DNA from 2 places in the Bacillus sp. NMTD17 genome. Region 2 is predicted to be linked to the other one. Evidence: predicted binding sites of a transcription regulator. Region 2 holds the regulator's gene; the other holds the start of a gene.
The links. Region 2 encodes LexA, which represses DNA repair genes until DNA is damaged. Its sites were predicted from a motif close to CGAACATATGTTCG; they were not measured.

Region 1: a site for LexA is predicted at 1,107-1,120, ahead of uvrB (excinuclease ABC subunit UvrB). Genes of this name have one in related genera too.

What each region holds. Positions count from the first base shown of each region.
Region 1 covers NZ_PVRH01000001.1:567,992-575,452, forward strand. The annotation lists gene C6347_RS02810 (PEP/pyruvate-binding domain-containing protein) at 1-373, opposite strand, end outside; gene C6347_RS02820 (CsbA family protein) at 658-903, shown strand; gene uvrB (excinuclease ABC subunit UvrB) at 1,188-3,173, shown strand; gene uvrA (excinuclease ABC subunit UvrA) at 3,181-6,057, shown strand; gene C6347_RS02835 (hypothetical protein) at 6,285-6,515, opposite strand; gene C6347_RS02840 (magnetosome magnetite crystal formation protein family) at 6,711-7,046, shown strand; gene C6347_RS02845 (DUF4097 family beta strand repeat-containing protein) at 7,058-7,461, shown strand, end outside.
Region 2 covers NZ_PVRH01000002.1:28,476-35,936, forward strand. The annotation lists gene C6347_RS05260 (cytochrome c biogenesis CcdA family protein) at 1-694, opposite strand, end outside; gene C6347_RS05265 (aspartyl-phosphate phosphatase Spo0E family protein) at 903-1,076, shown strand; gene C6347_RS05270 (YneF family protein) at 1,340-1,558, opposite strand; gene sirA (sporulation inhibitor of replication protein SirA) at 1,643-2,089, opposite strand; gene tkt (transketolase) at 2,288-4,291, opposite strand; gene C6347_RS05285 (DUF896 domain-containing protein) at 4,479-4,709, opposite strand; gene C6347_RS05290 (YneB family resolvase-like protein) at 4,779-5,426, opposite strand; gene yneA (cell division suppressor protein YneA) at 5,444-5,755, opposite strand; gene lexA (transcriptional repressor LexA) at 5,915-6,535, shown strand; gene C6347_RS05305 (hypothetical protein) at 6,583-7,020, opposite strand; gene C6347_RS05310 (IseA DL-endopeptidase inhibitor family protein) at 7,315-7,461, shown strand, end outside.

The DNA of each region.
Region 1 (7,461 bases), on a different contig from region 2:
GTAAGAATTCTTCATTTGTTTTGATATTTAAATAGGTCTCGTACTGTCCTGCAAATGAGGCGCCTTCGAGATCTTCAGCAACAGAAGAGGATCGAACTGCAACTGAGGGATAAGTCTTCCGCAATGATTGAAAGGACGAAAGGAGTTCTGCTTCCATTTGAGAAGGAAACGATGCTTCTTTGATTTTGTGAGCAAGGTTTTGTTCAGTTGGATGCAGGTTGTGATATGAAAGAAAGCTTGAAAAGCTGTTGGTTTTGATAATAAATCCATCTGGGACTGGCAGTCCGTGATTGTTTAATTTAATTAAATTCAGGCCTTTTGCCCCTGCGAGTGCTGCGGATTCTTCAGCCGCATGAAATAAAACTGAATACATGGGAATGCCCCCTTATCCAAATAGCCAATGATTTGTATATCTCTCTATAGTTTTTAAAATGATAGTGCGCACTATCATTTTAATCATAGGATGTATTGGATGTTACTGTCAAAGACGGAAAGACCTATCTTTACAAAGGGGACATTCTCACTAATTTCCTTCTATATCTATAACAAAAGTCTCCGAACAGAAAGAAAAATAGGTGAAATTGAGAACTGTGAATTGTTCAATATGCCAATCTTTACTATAATCAAGGAAGTAGACCAAGAAGAGGGAGGGTTTTTGTGATTACAAAAGCCATATTTGCACTTGTTTTTCCTTTCCTGCTCGTTATTTTATTTTCAAAGGTTACTTATAATCATTATGTGGGCATTGCATTAACAGCAGCGCTTTTATTTGCCTCGTACATGAAGGGCTATACAGAAACCTACTTTATTGTGGGATTAGATATAATTTCTTTAGTAGCTGGGGCATTATATATGGCTAAAAAAGAAATTGAAAAAAGAGAAAAGGCTGAAAAACATCATTGATGTCATCATCAAGAGCGTGCTAGGCCGAAAGGTGACGTTTTTTAAGCTGTGCTTACGAATTCTAGTGAGTGCAGCTTTCTTTTTGTGCTCATCGAATATCTCTCACCAAAATGTTCCATACTGAAAGGAAGGTTTTCGTAAGAGGGTTATTTGCCATTGAAGAGAGGGTATGACTGTATTGGAAATAAAAATCAAGTAAGAGCCGAACTTTAGTTCGTATTTTTGTGTTCTTTTATGATAATATATTCATTAGATAGATTTCGTAACGAAACGGAGGCTTTGATGTGAGTGACCGCTTTGAATTAGTTTCTAACTATCAGCCCCAAGGAGATCAGCCGAAGGCGATTGAAAAGCTTGTTGAGGGGATCCATCAGGGGAAACAGCATCAAACGCTGTTAGGTGCTACAGGTACGGGAAAGACCTTTACTGTATCCAACCTGATCAAAGAAGTGAACAAACCGACACTTGTCATTGCGCATAACAAGACACTTGCCGGTCAGCTATACAGCGAGTTCAAGGAATTCTTTCCGAATAATGCTGTCGAATATTTTGTGAGTTACTATGATTATTACCAGCCAGAGGCGTATGTGCCTCAGACTGATACATTTATTGAAAAGGATGCCAGCATCAATGATGAGATTGATAAGCTGAGACACTCCGCTACTTCCTCGTTATTTGAGCGGAGAGATGTCATCATCATTGCCAGTGTGTCCTGTATTTATGGCTTAGGTTCGCCAGAAGAATACCGAGAGCTTGTGCTGTCTTTACGTACTGAAATGGAGATTGAACGCAATCAGCTTCTTCGTAAGCTGGTGGACATTCAGTATTCTCGTAATGATATAGATTTTCAGCGCGGAACCTTCAGAGTACGAGGAGACGTCGTTGAAATTTTTCCTGCTTCACGTGATGAGCATTGTATCAGAGTGGAGTTTTTCGGTGATGAAATTGAACGTATTCGTGAAGTGGATGCACTGACTGGAGAAATACTCGGTGATCGTGAACATGTGGCTATTTTCCCAGCATCTCACTTCGTCACAAGAGAAGAAAAAATGGAAAAAGCAATTATTAATATTGAACAAGAGCTTGAGGAGCAGCTCGAAAAGCTTCGAGATAATGGAAAATTGCTAGAAGCGCAGCGCCTTGAGCAGCGGACAAGATATGACCTTGAGATGATGAGAGAAATGGGCTTTTGTTCAGGAATCGAGAACTACTCAAGGCATCTGACCTTGCGCCCTCCTGGTTCAACACCTTACACATTGCTTGATTATTTCCCAGATGATTTTATGATTGTTGTCGATGAGTCACACGTGACGATCCCGCAAATCCGCGCGATGTACAACGGGGACCAAGCAAGAAAGCAAGTGTTGGTTGATCACGGATTCCGTCTGCCTTCAGCACTTGATAACAGACCGCTCACCTTTGATGAGTTTGAAAAGCATATCAACCATATTGTGCATGTATCTGCCACTCCTGGTCCTTATGAGCTTGAGAAAACCCCAGAGGTTGTGGAACAAATTATTCGTCCAACAGGTTTACTTGATCCAATCATTGAAGTGCGTCCGATTGAAGGTCAAATTGATGACTTAATTGGAGAAATTCATGCTCGGATTGAGAAAAATGAGCGTGTGCTCGTGACTACGCTGACGAAGAAAATGTCTGAGGATCTCACAGATTACTTAAAAGAGATCGGAATCAAGGTCAATTATCTGCATTCAGAAATTAAAACCCTTGAGCGGATTGAGATTATTCGAGATTTACGTCTCGGAAAATATGATGTGCTTGTGGGAATCAACCTTCTTCGTGAAGGACTGGATATTCCAGAGGTGTCGCTCGTGACGATTTTAGATGCGGATAAAGAAGGCTTTTTACGCTCTGAAAGATCCCTCATCCAGACGATTGGCCGTGCAGCGAGAAATTCAGAAGGCCGGGTCATTATGTATGCAGATAAAATGACCAAATCAATGGATATTGCGATTCAAGAAACGAAGCGCAGACGAGAGCAGCAAGAGGCGTATAATGAGAAATTTGGGATTACTCCGCAAACCATCCATAAGAAAATCAGAGATGCCATTAAGGCAACAAAGATACATGAGGAATCGGAAGAATATGAAACAAATGCAGCACCAAAGCTGTCAAAAATGAGCAAAAAAGAACGAGAAAAAGTGATCGAAAAGGTCGAGATGGAAATGAAAGATGCAGCAAAAGCGCTTGATTTTGAAAAAGCAGCAGAATTAAGAGATCTATTGCTAGAGCTAAAAGCGGAAGGATGATTGCCTGATGGCTATGGAACGAATAGAGGTGAAAGGTGCTAGAGCCCACAACCTTAAAAATATTGATGTGAATATCCCGCGTGACCAGCTAGTGGTCATCACGGGTTTATCTGGTTCAGGAAAATCGTCTCTTGCCTTTGATACCATTTATGCAGAGGGTCAGCGCAGGTACGTTGAATCTCTTTCAGCGTATGCGCGCCAATTTCTCGGTCAAATGGATAAACCGGATGTAGATGCCATTGAAGGTCTTTCCCCGGCGATTAGTATTGACCAGAAGACGACGAGCCGGAACCCTAGATCAACGGTTGGAACCGTTACTGAAATCTATGATTATTTACGTCTCTTGTATGCTCGAGTCGGGAAACCTATTTGTCCGATACATGGAATTGAAATTACGTCCCAAACGATTGAGCAGATGACAGATCGTATTTTAGAATATCCAGAAAGAACGAAATTGCAAGTGCTTGCTCCGGTTGTATCTGGCCGCAAAGGAACACATGTCAAAGTACTTGATCAAATTCGAAAGCAGGGCTATGTTCGAGTAAGAGTCGACGGAGAGATGGAAGATCTGTCAGAAGAGATCGAGCTTGAAAAGAACAAGAAGCATTCCATTGAAGTCGTGATTGACCGAATCGTGGTGAAGGAAGGCGTTGCGGCTCGGCTGTCTGACTCCCTTGAAACGGCGCTGCGACTAGGTGAAGGCCGTGTGATGATTGACGTGATTGGACAAGAAGAGCTGTTATTCAGTGAACATCATGCTTGTCCGCACTGCGGATTCTCTATTGGTGAGCTTGAGCCGAGAATGTTTTCATTTAATAGTCCTTTCGGTGCCTGCCCGAGCTGTGATGGGCTTGGCTCTAAACTAGAAGTTGACCCTGAGCTCGTCATTCCTAATAAGGATTTGACGTTACGACAGCATGCTATTGCCCCATGGGAGCCGCAAAGCTCACAATACTATCCTCAGCTTCTTGAGGCAGTATGTACACATTACGGCATCGACATGGACATTCCAGTGAAGGATATACCGTCGCATTTATTCGATAAAATTTTATATGGCAGCGGCTCTGAACGGATTTATTTTAAATATGAAAATGATTTTGGTCAGGTACGTGAAAATGAAATTGAATTTGAAGGCGTTCTTCGTAACATTGAGAGACGCTATAAGGAAACCAGCTCTGATTATATTCGTGAGCAAATGGAAAAATATATGGCCAATCAGCCATGTCCGACATGTAAAGGATATCGTCTGAAAAAAGAAACGCTTGCGGTTCTGATCAATGGCAAACATATCGGAGAAATCACTGATTTGTCTGTCTCTGATGCCCTTGATTTATATGGTGAAATCGAGTTGTCTGAGAAAGATTTGCAGATTGCCCAGCTCATTTTACGTGAAATCAAAGAACGATTGTCTTTCTTAAATAATGTGGGATTAGATTACCTCACATTGAGCCGGTCAGCGGGCACACTATCCGGCGGAGAGGCGCAGCGGATTCGTCTGGCGACTCAAATCGGGTCAAGGCTGACAGGTGTTCTTTATATATTAGATGAACCATCCATTGGTCTGCATCAGCGTGACAATGACCGGTTGATCGGGACATTGAAAAACATGCGTGACATCGGGAACACCCTCATTGTCGTAGAGCATGATGAGGATACGATGCTGGCCGCTGATTATTTGATTGATATTGGACCTGGAGCAGGAGTTCATGGAGGAGAAGTGATTTCAGCTGGGACGCCGGAAGAAGTCATGAAGGACAAGAAATCTTTAACAGGACAATATTTATCGGGTGAGAAATTTATTCCGCTGCCGATCGAAAGAAGAAAGCCTGACGGCCGCTACATTGAGATCAAAGGTGCAAAAGAAAACAACCTGAAAAACGTCAATGCGAAGTTTCCTCTAGGCGTCTTTACAGCTGTGACCGGTGTGTCCGGCTCAGGGAAAAGTACGCTTGTGAATGAAATTCTATTAAAATCACTTGCGCAAAAACTGCACAGAGCGAAGGCGAAGCCAGGACAGCACAAAGAGATCAAAGGAATGGATCACTTAGATAAGGTGATTGATATTGATCAATCTCCAATCGGCCGTACGCCGAGATCCAATCCAGCTACGTATACAGGCGTATTTGATGATGTGCGGGATGTGTTTGCACAAACCAATGAAGCAAAGGTACGAGGCTATAAAAAAGGCAGATTCAGCTTTAACGTCAAAGGCGGACGCTGTGAGGCGTGTCGTGGAGATGGCATTATTAAAATCGAAATGCACTTTTTACCTGATGTGTATGTGCCTTGTGAGGTGTGCCACGGGAAACGTTATAACCGCGAGACACTTGAGGTCACATATAAAGGGAAAAACATTGCCGATGTCCTTGAAATGACTGTGGAGGACGCACTCCAATTTTTCGAGAATATCCCGAAAATTAAGCGGAAACTTCAAACGATTTTTGATGTTGGGCTAGGATACATTACACTTGGACAGCCTGCGACGACATTGTCCGGGGGAGAGGCGCAGCGTGTGAAATTAGCATCTGAGCTTCACCGCCGTTCAAACGGAAGGTCTCTTTATATTTTAGACGAGCCGACAACAGGTCTGCATGTGGATGATATTGCCCGTTTATTAAAAGTGCTTCAGCGTTTGGTCGAAAACGGAGATACGGTGCTAGTGATTGAGCATAACCTTGATATTATCAAGGCTGCTGATTACCTCGTTGATCTCGGACCAGAGGGCGGTGCAGGCGGCGGAACGATCATTGCCTCTGGGACTCCTGAGCAGATTGCAAAAGAAGAAGCTTCTTACACTGGTCAATACTTGAAGCCTATTTTAGAACGAGACCGTGAACGAATGAAACAGTTGGTCAAAGAAACAGAAAGTGTAACGTCATCATAAAAAAACCCTCGTTAAGAGGGGTTTCAGATTGTTGACAAAGGGCTAAAATGATGTTTATTTTAGCCCTTTGTCTTCTTTTCAGTGTGATAGAAAACCTTTGAAGTCTAGGAAGGATGAGCACTGGCGCGGAGCGAATTTGACATTCGGGAGCACCAGCGCGCAGTCCTGACAAAAAATGCGAGGGTTTGCCTACACGCTGAAACCCCTCGTTAAGAGGGGTTTTTCTTTTATTGCGCATCTTCCTTCGGCATTAAATGACTGAGTTGCGTTAAATCCTTTAAAATATGGGTGCTGCTGCTGTCGAGCAGTACTTTTAAATAACGGATATCACCATACTTTGGATGAGACGGATGAATGGTCTCAAGCTCCCTGATCATATCGCTGTTCATGCTTTTCTGTTTCTGTATAAGGTCTAAAAGCGTTTGAGCCGTGTGGTTAGTATTATGATGATCTGTCAAAATAATTACCCCCTATAATGATAATCACCATCTTTTCAACATATTTTAAAGGGTAATCCGTGAAGAATCTATACTTAGGTGCAAAAAGATATAATTTGTGTCTAAGGTCATATGTAATTCGAATGATTTTGAAACTTTTGATACGCAATAAACGTATGAGTGAGAAAGGAATTTTCATCATGAAGGAGCGAATATATGAATAGAGATCAGTCGATCATTGCATCTATTTGTTATTTTAGTGTATTTTTTATGCCGTTTATTGTACCGATCGTGGCATATTTTGTAGTTGATCAAAAGGAAACGAAACGGCACGCGATGCGGGCATTGTGGTCACACCTTTTGCCAGTCGCAGCGTGCGTGATACTGGTTTTTGGATCTATCCCATTTTTATTGGCGACACAGGCAAGTGACTCACTTATTCCAGTGATCACGATGCTCATCTTGTCCTTTTTAGTCGCCATTGGCTTTTTGATCTCTGTCATTTGGAATATCATTCAAGGTATTAAAGTACTTCAATCCATCAAATCGTAGGAGGGCTTTGTATGAATGAAAAAGAACGCATTTTAAAATTAGTAGAAGACGGGACATTATCGGCAAAAGAAGCGATTACGCTGCTTGAAAAACTAGAAGAAAGTCAGTCTGTTTCATTAGAAAAGTCTACAGCTGATCACACCTTTCATGAAGAAAAAGCTGGCACAGAGAGCAAAGGAACTGGTACTGAAAATCTTGGTGCAAAGCTGTTTGGCTGGTTAGATTCTGCGGTGAAAAAGGTGAAAGACGTAGATCTTGATTTAAACTTTGGACAGTCGGTCGACGTTGAGCACATTTTTCAGTTCAAAGACGCCACGCTCTCTCATTTAGATATTCAATTGGCGAACGGCAGTCTCAATGTGATGCCTTGGGACGATGGGGATATTCGTGCAGAGTGCCATGCGAAAATCTACCG
Region 2 (7,461 bases):
ATCCGCCGAACAATGAGGAGAACATGATGATAATCCATGTCAGAAGATCAAAGAACAGCAATATCCCTACCACAATCATAATGATCCCGCCAATTCTCATGATAAGCTGCTGGCGCTTTCTGATCCACGTCATTTTCGTGATGAAAAAGGATAGAACAAAAAACGGAACGGCAAATCCGAATACATACGCAATCATATATGTGACAGCCGACTCCGGATTGTTGCCAGCAAGTGTGATAACAGCAGATAAAATAGGTCCTGTACAAGGTGTCCATCCAGCAGCAAAGCCCATTCCGATGAGAATCGACCCAAAAAAACCAGCAGGACGATTTTTGAACTGCATTCTCTTTTCCCCCATAAGGAAAGAAGGCTGGAATACACCAAGAATCATAAAACCAAAGAAAATAATGAGAATGGCTCCAACCTGGCGAATTGCTTGATGGTAATCATAAAAAAACTTCCCAACAAATGATGTTCCAAAGCCAATCGCAATAAATATAATAGAGAACCCAACTAAAAAGAATAAGGTATGAAGCAGACTTCTTCTTCTCAGCATCACCTTCTCAGATTTCACTTCATCTATACTAACGCCCGTAATATACGATAAAAAGGCTGGATAAAGCGGCAGACAGCATGGTGAGATAAAAGAAAGAAACCCTGCTCCAAAAGCTAAAAAGTAATTCAAATCTGTCAAAAGAACACCCCCTTCTTACAATATACAATAAGAGATGACAAAATCATTTCATTTTTTTTACATCCTCTCAATAAAGATGGTCTATTCTCTTAAAACCTTATATAATTTAATTTGACATCAAGATAACGAATCCTTTAAATTTGAAAATAAACCTTAAAATGGATATAATAGAATCGATTCTTTTTATCAAGATTTGCATGAAAGGAACATGACTTTGGTAAAAACATCATTATTAACTCAAATCGAAGAAAAAAGAGAAGAGCTGATGAAAGTTGTCTTGCATAATGGGATGACATCAACAGTGACCATCGAACATAGCCAGCAGCTAGATCATCTCCTCTTACAATATCAACGACACTTACACTCAAACTCAGCCAACTAATCATATCTCATGATATCTATCATGCTGCACGATTTTTAGAACAGTTGATATGTGTGACCATAAACGAAACAAAAACCTCTGATGACAGGGGTTTTTTGTTTTTTAAGGAGGCTGACGCCAAAATAAAAACCACCTTCCCTGCTTTATTCATGCAAGTACAGTGGTTTTAAAGCGTCTGATGAAGGTGAATTCAATAAAGAAAGGACAACGCTTGTCCATTCTTTATAACCATGTTCCATCTATGATCATAATATCGTACCGTATTATTTCGCTTGGTTGTTCATGGCTTTCATCATTTGATTGATTTTCTTCTGGGACGGTTTCATGCCCATTTGCATCATCATCATTCGAAGCATTTGTTCATTAATTGGTGGATTCTTTTTCAAGTAGCTCATCATATACTTACGAGCAATAAAGAATCCGAGTGCAACTCCTGCAAGCAGTGCAACAACGCCTACAAGGATGACAACCCATAAATCCATAATTCTTCCTCCTTCATGTTGTCTCGTATAAAGTGTACTAAACAAAAGGCTATTATACAACATTTCACGTTCAATTTTATTTTTTTAAACAAAATTCCTCACTTTTACCGGATTGAGCCACCCGTGCTTCTTTGAACCGAAGTCCATCGCAAGAAAGCAAGGACTAATTTTTCTCAGCACTTCAAAAAACACCGCTTCTGCCTCGTAACTGCCGGTGGCAGACATTTGGATATAACGGTCTTTTATAATAAATGCAGCCGTTCCTTTTCCATCAGGTAAGGAAGCGCTGTATATCGAGCCAATTTGTGTATAGTGAATGTTCGTTAAGTTGTTCATTAATCGCTGGTGCATATGAAAAGCAGGGATTCGTTTCGTCACGTAATCCACTTGTTTCACAAGCATCACCAATTCATCTTCCGTGCGGTTCGTCCAGTGTAACGACTCAAACAAATGAAACAAAATTGATTCTCTGCCAAAATAATGATGTGCAAATTCATCCTCAATCCAATAAATATAATAATGGCGTTCCATGTCTATCCCTTCCTTTCACATTTCGTCAATCTCGTTTATTGCTTGTATTATACAAAAATGTGAAAGAAAGAATTGTCTATATATGAAGCAAGAAGAAACTAGTTTTGTCAAAAAAACAAGAAAAAAGAAAAAAGTTTGCAGAGCGGATGAAAATGCTCTGCAAACAGATGGAAAAAAAGCATGATGCTTGGAGATTGATTATTTGTTCAGCTTTGCTTTCACACGGCTGACCACATTGCTGACAGTAAATCCGTATTTCTCAATAATGGTTTCACCTGGTGCAGAAGCACCAAATTTATCAATGGCAATCACGTCACCATCAAGACCAGTGTAACGCTCCCAGCCAAGTGAAGCTCCCATTTCAATCGCAATACGAGCCCGCACTGCTGTAGGAAGGACTGATTCTTTGTATTCATCTGACTGCTGATCGAAACGATCCCATGCAGGAAGACTGACAACAGACGCGCGGATCCCTTCTTTTTCAAGTGCTTTTTGCGCTTCAATCGCTAAACCGACTTCAGATCCAGAAGCGAGTAGAAGTGCTTCTGGCTGTGCATCAGCAGCTTCAACGACGACGTATCCACCTTTTTCTACTCCCTCATACGCCTTCTCTGGTGCTTGGTCAATCGTTGGAAGGTTTTGACGAGTCAGAACTAGTGCTGTCGGTTTATCCGTTGAAGATACCGCAAGTTTCCACGCTGCAGCTGTTTCGTTTCCATCCGCTGGGCGAATAACTGAAAGATTAGGCATCGCACGTAATGAAGCAAGCTGTTCAACCGGCTCATGTGTCGGACCATCTTCACCAACAGCGATACTGTCATGAGTAAAAACATATGTGACTGGAAGTCCCATTAAGGCAGCAAGACGAATAGCTGGTCTTAAGTAATCTGAGAAAACAAAGAACGTTCCGCCGAATACACGAAGGCCGCCGTGAAGTGCCATACCGTTTAACGCGGCACCCATTGCAAATTCTCTGACACCGAACCAAATATTCTTGCCGGCATAATTATCTTTACCAAAATCGTCTGTGTTTTTAATCGTTGTTTTGTTTGAACCTGCAAGGTCAGCAGACCCACCAATAAAGAAAGGTACTTGCTTCGCAATGCCATTTAATACTTCGCCTGAAGAAGCGCGGGAGGCAAGACTTGAACCTGCTTCATAAACAGGAACCTCTTGATCCCAATTCTCAGGAAGCTTTCCTTCAATCGCAAGCTTCAGTTGAGCTGCAAGCTCAGGGTATTCTTTTTCATATTGTTCAAATAGTTCATTCCAAGCTGCTTCTTTTTTCTGACCAGCGTCTTTTACAGCTTCTTTGAAATGATCGTACACTTCAGAAGGTACATGGAAATCTTCTTCAAACGTCCAAGAGTAAGCTTCCTTCGTCAGCTTGGCTTCATCGCTGCCAAGCGGTGCACCATGCACACCAGACGTTCCTGCACGGTTAGGCGATCCGAAACCAATCGTTGTTTTCACTTCAATCAATGTAGGTCTGTCTGTACTTTGTTTCGCCTTTTCGATAGCAGCCGTCACTTCTTCAATGTTGTTGCCGTCTTTCACATAGAGAACTTCCCAGTTCATCGCTTCAAAACGATTCTTCACATTTTCAGAGAATGAACGATCTAGGTCGCCATCTAAGGAAATATCATTTGAATCATAAAGAACAATTAAACGGCCTAAGCCTAAATGACCAGCAAGTGAAGCAGCTTCAGAGGAAATTCCCTCCATTAAGTCCCCATCTCCGCAAATGCTGTATGTATAGTGATCTACAACATCAAAGTTGTCTTTGTTATACGTTTCCGCAAGATGTCTTTCTGCAAGTGCCATACCAACTGCCATGGCAATCCCCTGCCCTAAAGGACCTGTTGTGGCATCTACGCCCTCTGTGTGTCCAAATTCAGGATGTCCAGGTGTTTTGCTACCCCATTGGCGGAATTGTTTTAGATCATCGATGCTCAGGTTGTATCCGCTTAAATGAAGCATGCTATATAGAAGCATAGAACCATGCCCCGCAGATAAAACAAAACGGTCTCTGTTAAACCAATTAGGGTTTTGCGGACTTACGTTTAAGTGATTCGTCCATAAAGCGTATGCCATTGGTGCAGCACCCATTGGCATTCCAGGGTGACCGGAATTCGCTTTTTCAATTGCGTCTATGGAGAGAGTACGTATTGTTGCAATAGATTTCAATTCAATCGTTTCCATATAAATCCCCTTCCGTATCTTGTGTACACCATTATCATAAATCTACTGTCCTTTTTTCACAACTATTTCACGCTGAAAAAGAGTGATTTTGTCACATTTAGTTTATCGATCACCTAAAAAGTTATGCAAATATGAAAAAAGATGAGAATATACTTCCCATCTTTTCAAAATTTAAGAAATCACAGACTTAGTGAAGGTTTTGATCTCTTTCTCTTTTTAATTTTTCTGGTGTGACATCGTTTCCTTCAGGATCAACGATTTTCACGGTTTTAAGTGTATTTTTCATAGAAGAACGAAAAGCTTTTAAATACTCTTCTCTCAATAGCTTTTGTTCTGTTTTTTCAGCGTCTGATAAACCGGTCTCTTTCGACTTTTTTGAAAGCTCATTGATTCTTGCAAGCTGCTTTTTAGAAATCATGACAAACTCCTTTAAAACATTTTCTCTACATACTACTAAATATCAATCACTTTGACAACAAATCAAGCTTTAGGTGGTCAGACCTTTTTCATATTCTTGATACCTTCTATGGACCGTTGCTTTTGAAATGTCAAAACCTAGTGCCTGAAGAGTTGCTGCAATTTCTGCGAATGTCATGTTGTTTTTTCTTAATCGAACAATTTCTGAAATCGGCACTTCAATACGCTCACGGCCAGGCGCATGATCCTGCTGTTTTAAATTCAGTTCGGGCTGATACCCGCGCTCAACAGCTCTTCTCATTCCCCGCTTGATTTTCAGGTTATGAATTTTTCGTTGATACTCTTCAACTACTCCTACGATCTCAATAACCATTTCATCTGCTTCTGAAAGCTCAAGCTCGCCTCTATGAAACGTACTGTACACCTTTACGTTCTCTTTAAAAAGACAATGAAGAAGCGCAATTTTTGCTTGTCCTCTTCCGAGACGCGTTTCATCCTGGATAAGAACGGCATCAATTGACTCTTCTTTTAGTGTAGCTAGCATATCAAACACACCATCACGATCTAGATCATATCCGCTTGCTTTTTCTTTGATGACTTTCACCACATTCATCTTGTGCATAGCAGCTAAAGCCAGCAGTTCTTCTTCTTGTCTCTTCAGCGAGGTTTCCTGCTCTTCTTTGACAGTGCTTACTCTCGCATAGATGATTGCATTCATGACTTCAATCGACCTTTCTATTGTACTGTTGCAAGTTGATATACGACTGGATGCTCTTTTTTGACTGGTATGACAAGAATGTCACCAGGCTGGATTTCCGTTGAAGCAAGATCATTGTGCTGAGTGACCCAGTCAATAAACGCATTTTTGTCGATTGATTTGCTGTCGTTTACTTGATCAGCTAACCCCCAAAGAGTATCACCTGATTGAACCTCTATTTTAACATACTGATTTGGATCATTATGGCTTGTGACTGCAATAAGTGAGAGAAATATGCCAACGATGAATGAGAATACCCCAATAAAAATAATAGATTCTTTTAACCTCATAATGTCATCTCTCCTAACAGAATATGTGTTCGCTCTTTCTGTCACTCATTATAAATACGAACAAACGTTTCTGTCAAACGTTTTTTTCGAACCTATGTTTGTACTGTTAGGAAAAACATGCTATAATTTCTTTAAAATTGACGTTTTGAGGTGCAAAAGATGACGAAGCTATCAAAAAGACAACTCGATATCCTGACATTCATCAAAGAAGAAGTAAAAAGTAAGGGCTATCCCCCATCCGTTCGTGAAATTGGAGAAGCTGTCGGTCTAGCATCCAGTTCAACGGTTCATGGACATTTAGCTAGACTAGAAACAAAGGGCTTAATTAGAAGAGACCCAACAAAACCTAGAGCGATCGAAGTACTAGATGAAGAGGAAATGAATATTCCTAAGAGTGCTGTAATGAACGTACCAGTCATCGGAAAAGTAACAGCAGGCCTGCCTATTACGGCTGTTGAGAATGTAGAAGAATACTTCCCTCTTCCAGAGACTTTTGCAGCACCAGATGAACAAGTATTTATGCTTGAAATTATGGGAGAAAGTATGATTGATGCAGGAATTTTGGACAAGGACTATGTCATTGTGCGTCAGCAAAGCACCGCTAACAATGGAGATATTGTCGTCGCCATGACAGAGGAAGATGAAGCGACAGTGAAACGTTTCTATAAAGAAGATACACACTTTAGATTACAGCCAGAGAACCCATCTATGGAACCGATTATTTTACAGAATGTAAGTATACTAGGTAAAGTGATTGGCGTATTTAGAAATATTCACTAAAAAAAGCCGGTATTTCATCAGCTGCTGATGAGAACCGGCTTTTTCTTTTATGAACAAGAATATGCTAGAATACGCGAGCTTGGGAAGGAACCAAATGTAAAGTTTGGCCAAATAAAGCCAGTTGTTCTCCCGAAAGGCTGTGAGGATAGGACATACATTAAAAACACTTGACCGTTTCTCATGAACACAATCGTCCATCTTCTATTACATCCCGCTGCAAATTGAACAGATTGCTGGCCTCCACCTGTTTGCCCTGAAATAAGTGACTGCATGCTTTGAGGCTGTGATAATGCTTGCTGATACTGCGAAATGATATGCTGCGGCGGAGCTGGCGGAGCTGATCCGCTTGATCCGGGTCCAGTGCCTCCTCCTCCGATTGGAAACCCTGGAAATCCTCCAACTTGAGGAATAGGGAGTGATGGCCATCCTTGCATCTGCCTGTCATATGAGTAACCATTCCACATACCTTCATACGGATAATACATATTCAACACCACTTTCTTAGACATTCATCACGATAGTATATGTCATAAATGAAAAAGCGTGTTGAACGTCCAAACAAAAATTTTTCCAAAAAACGTTTTGTTCTTCTTTAGAACGGTTAAATAGTAGATATAAAGAAAAAATAAAAAAATGAAAACTTTTTGTCTCCCTCAAACGTTATATATATAGAAAGAAAAGAAATAAAAAACATTTAGATTTAATACTTGTAATATCACTGTAATTGTTGTAACATTTGTAACATAAGAAGTTTTCATTGAGAAAAGGAGGCAATCGCCTTGAAAAAATTATTCGTTTTATTAACTGCTATTATGCTTATGATGTCATTACAATCTACAACATTGGCCGCTTCTAAAAAACCAGCCGCTTTGACAAATAAAGAAGCGTTACATATTGCCCTTGACGCACGAGAACACTTTTGGAGT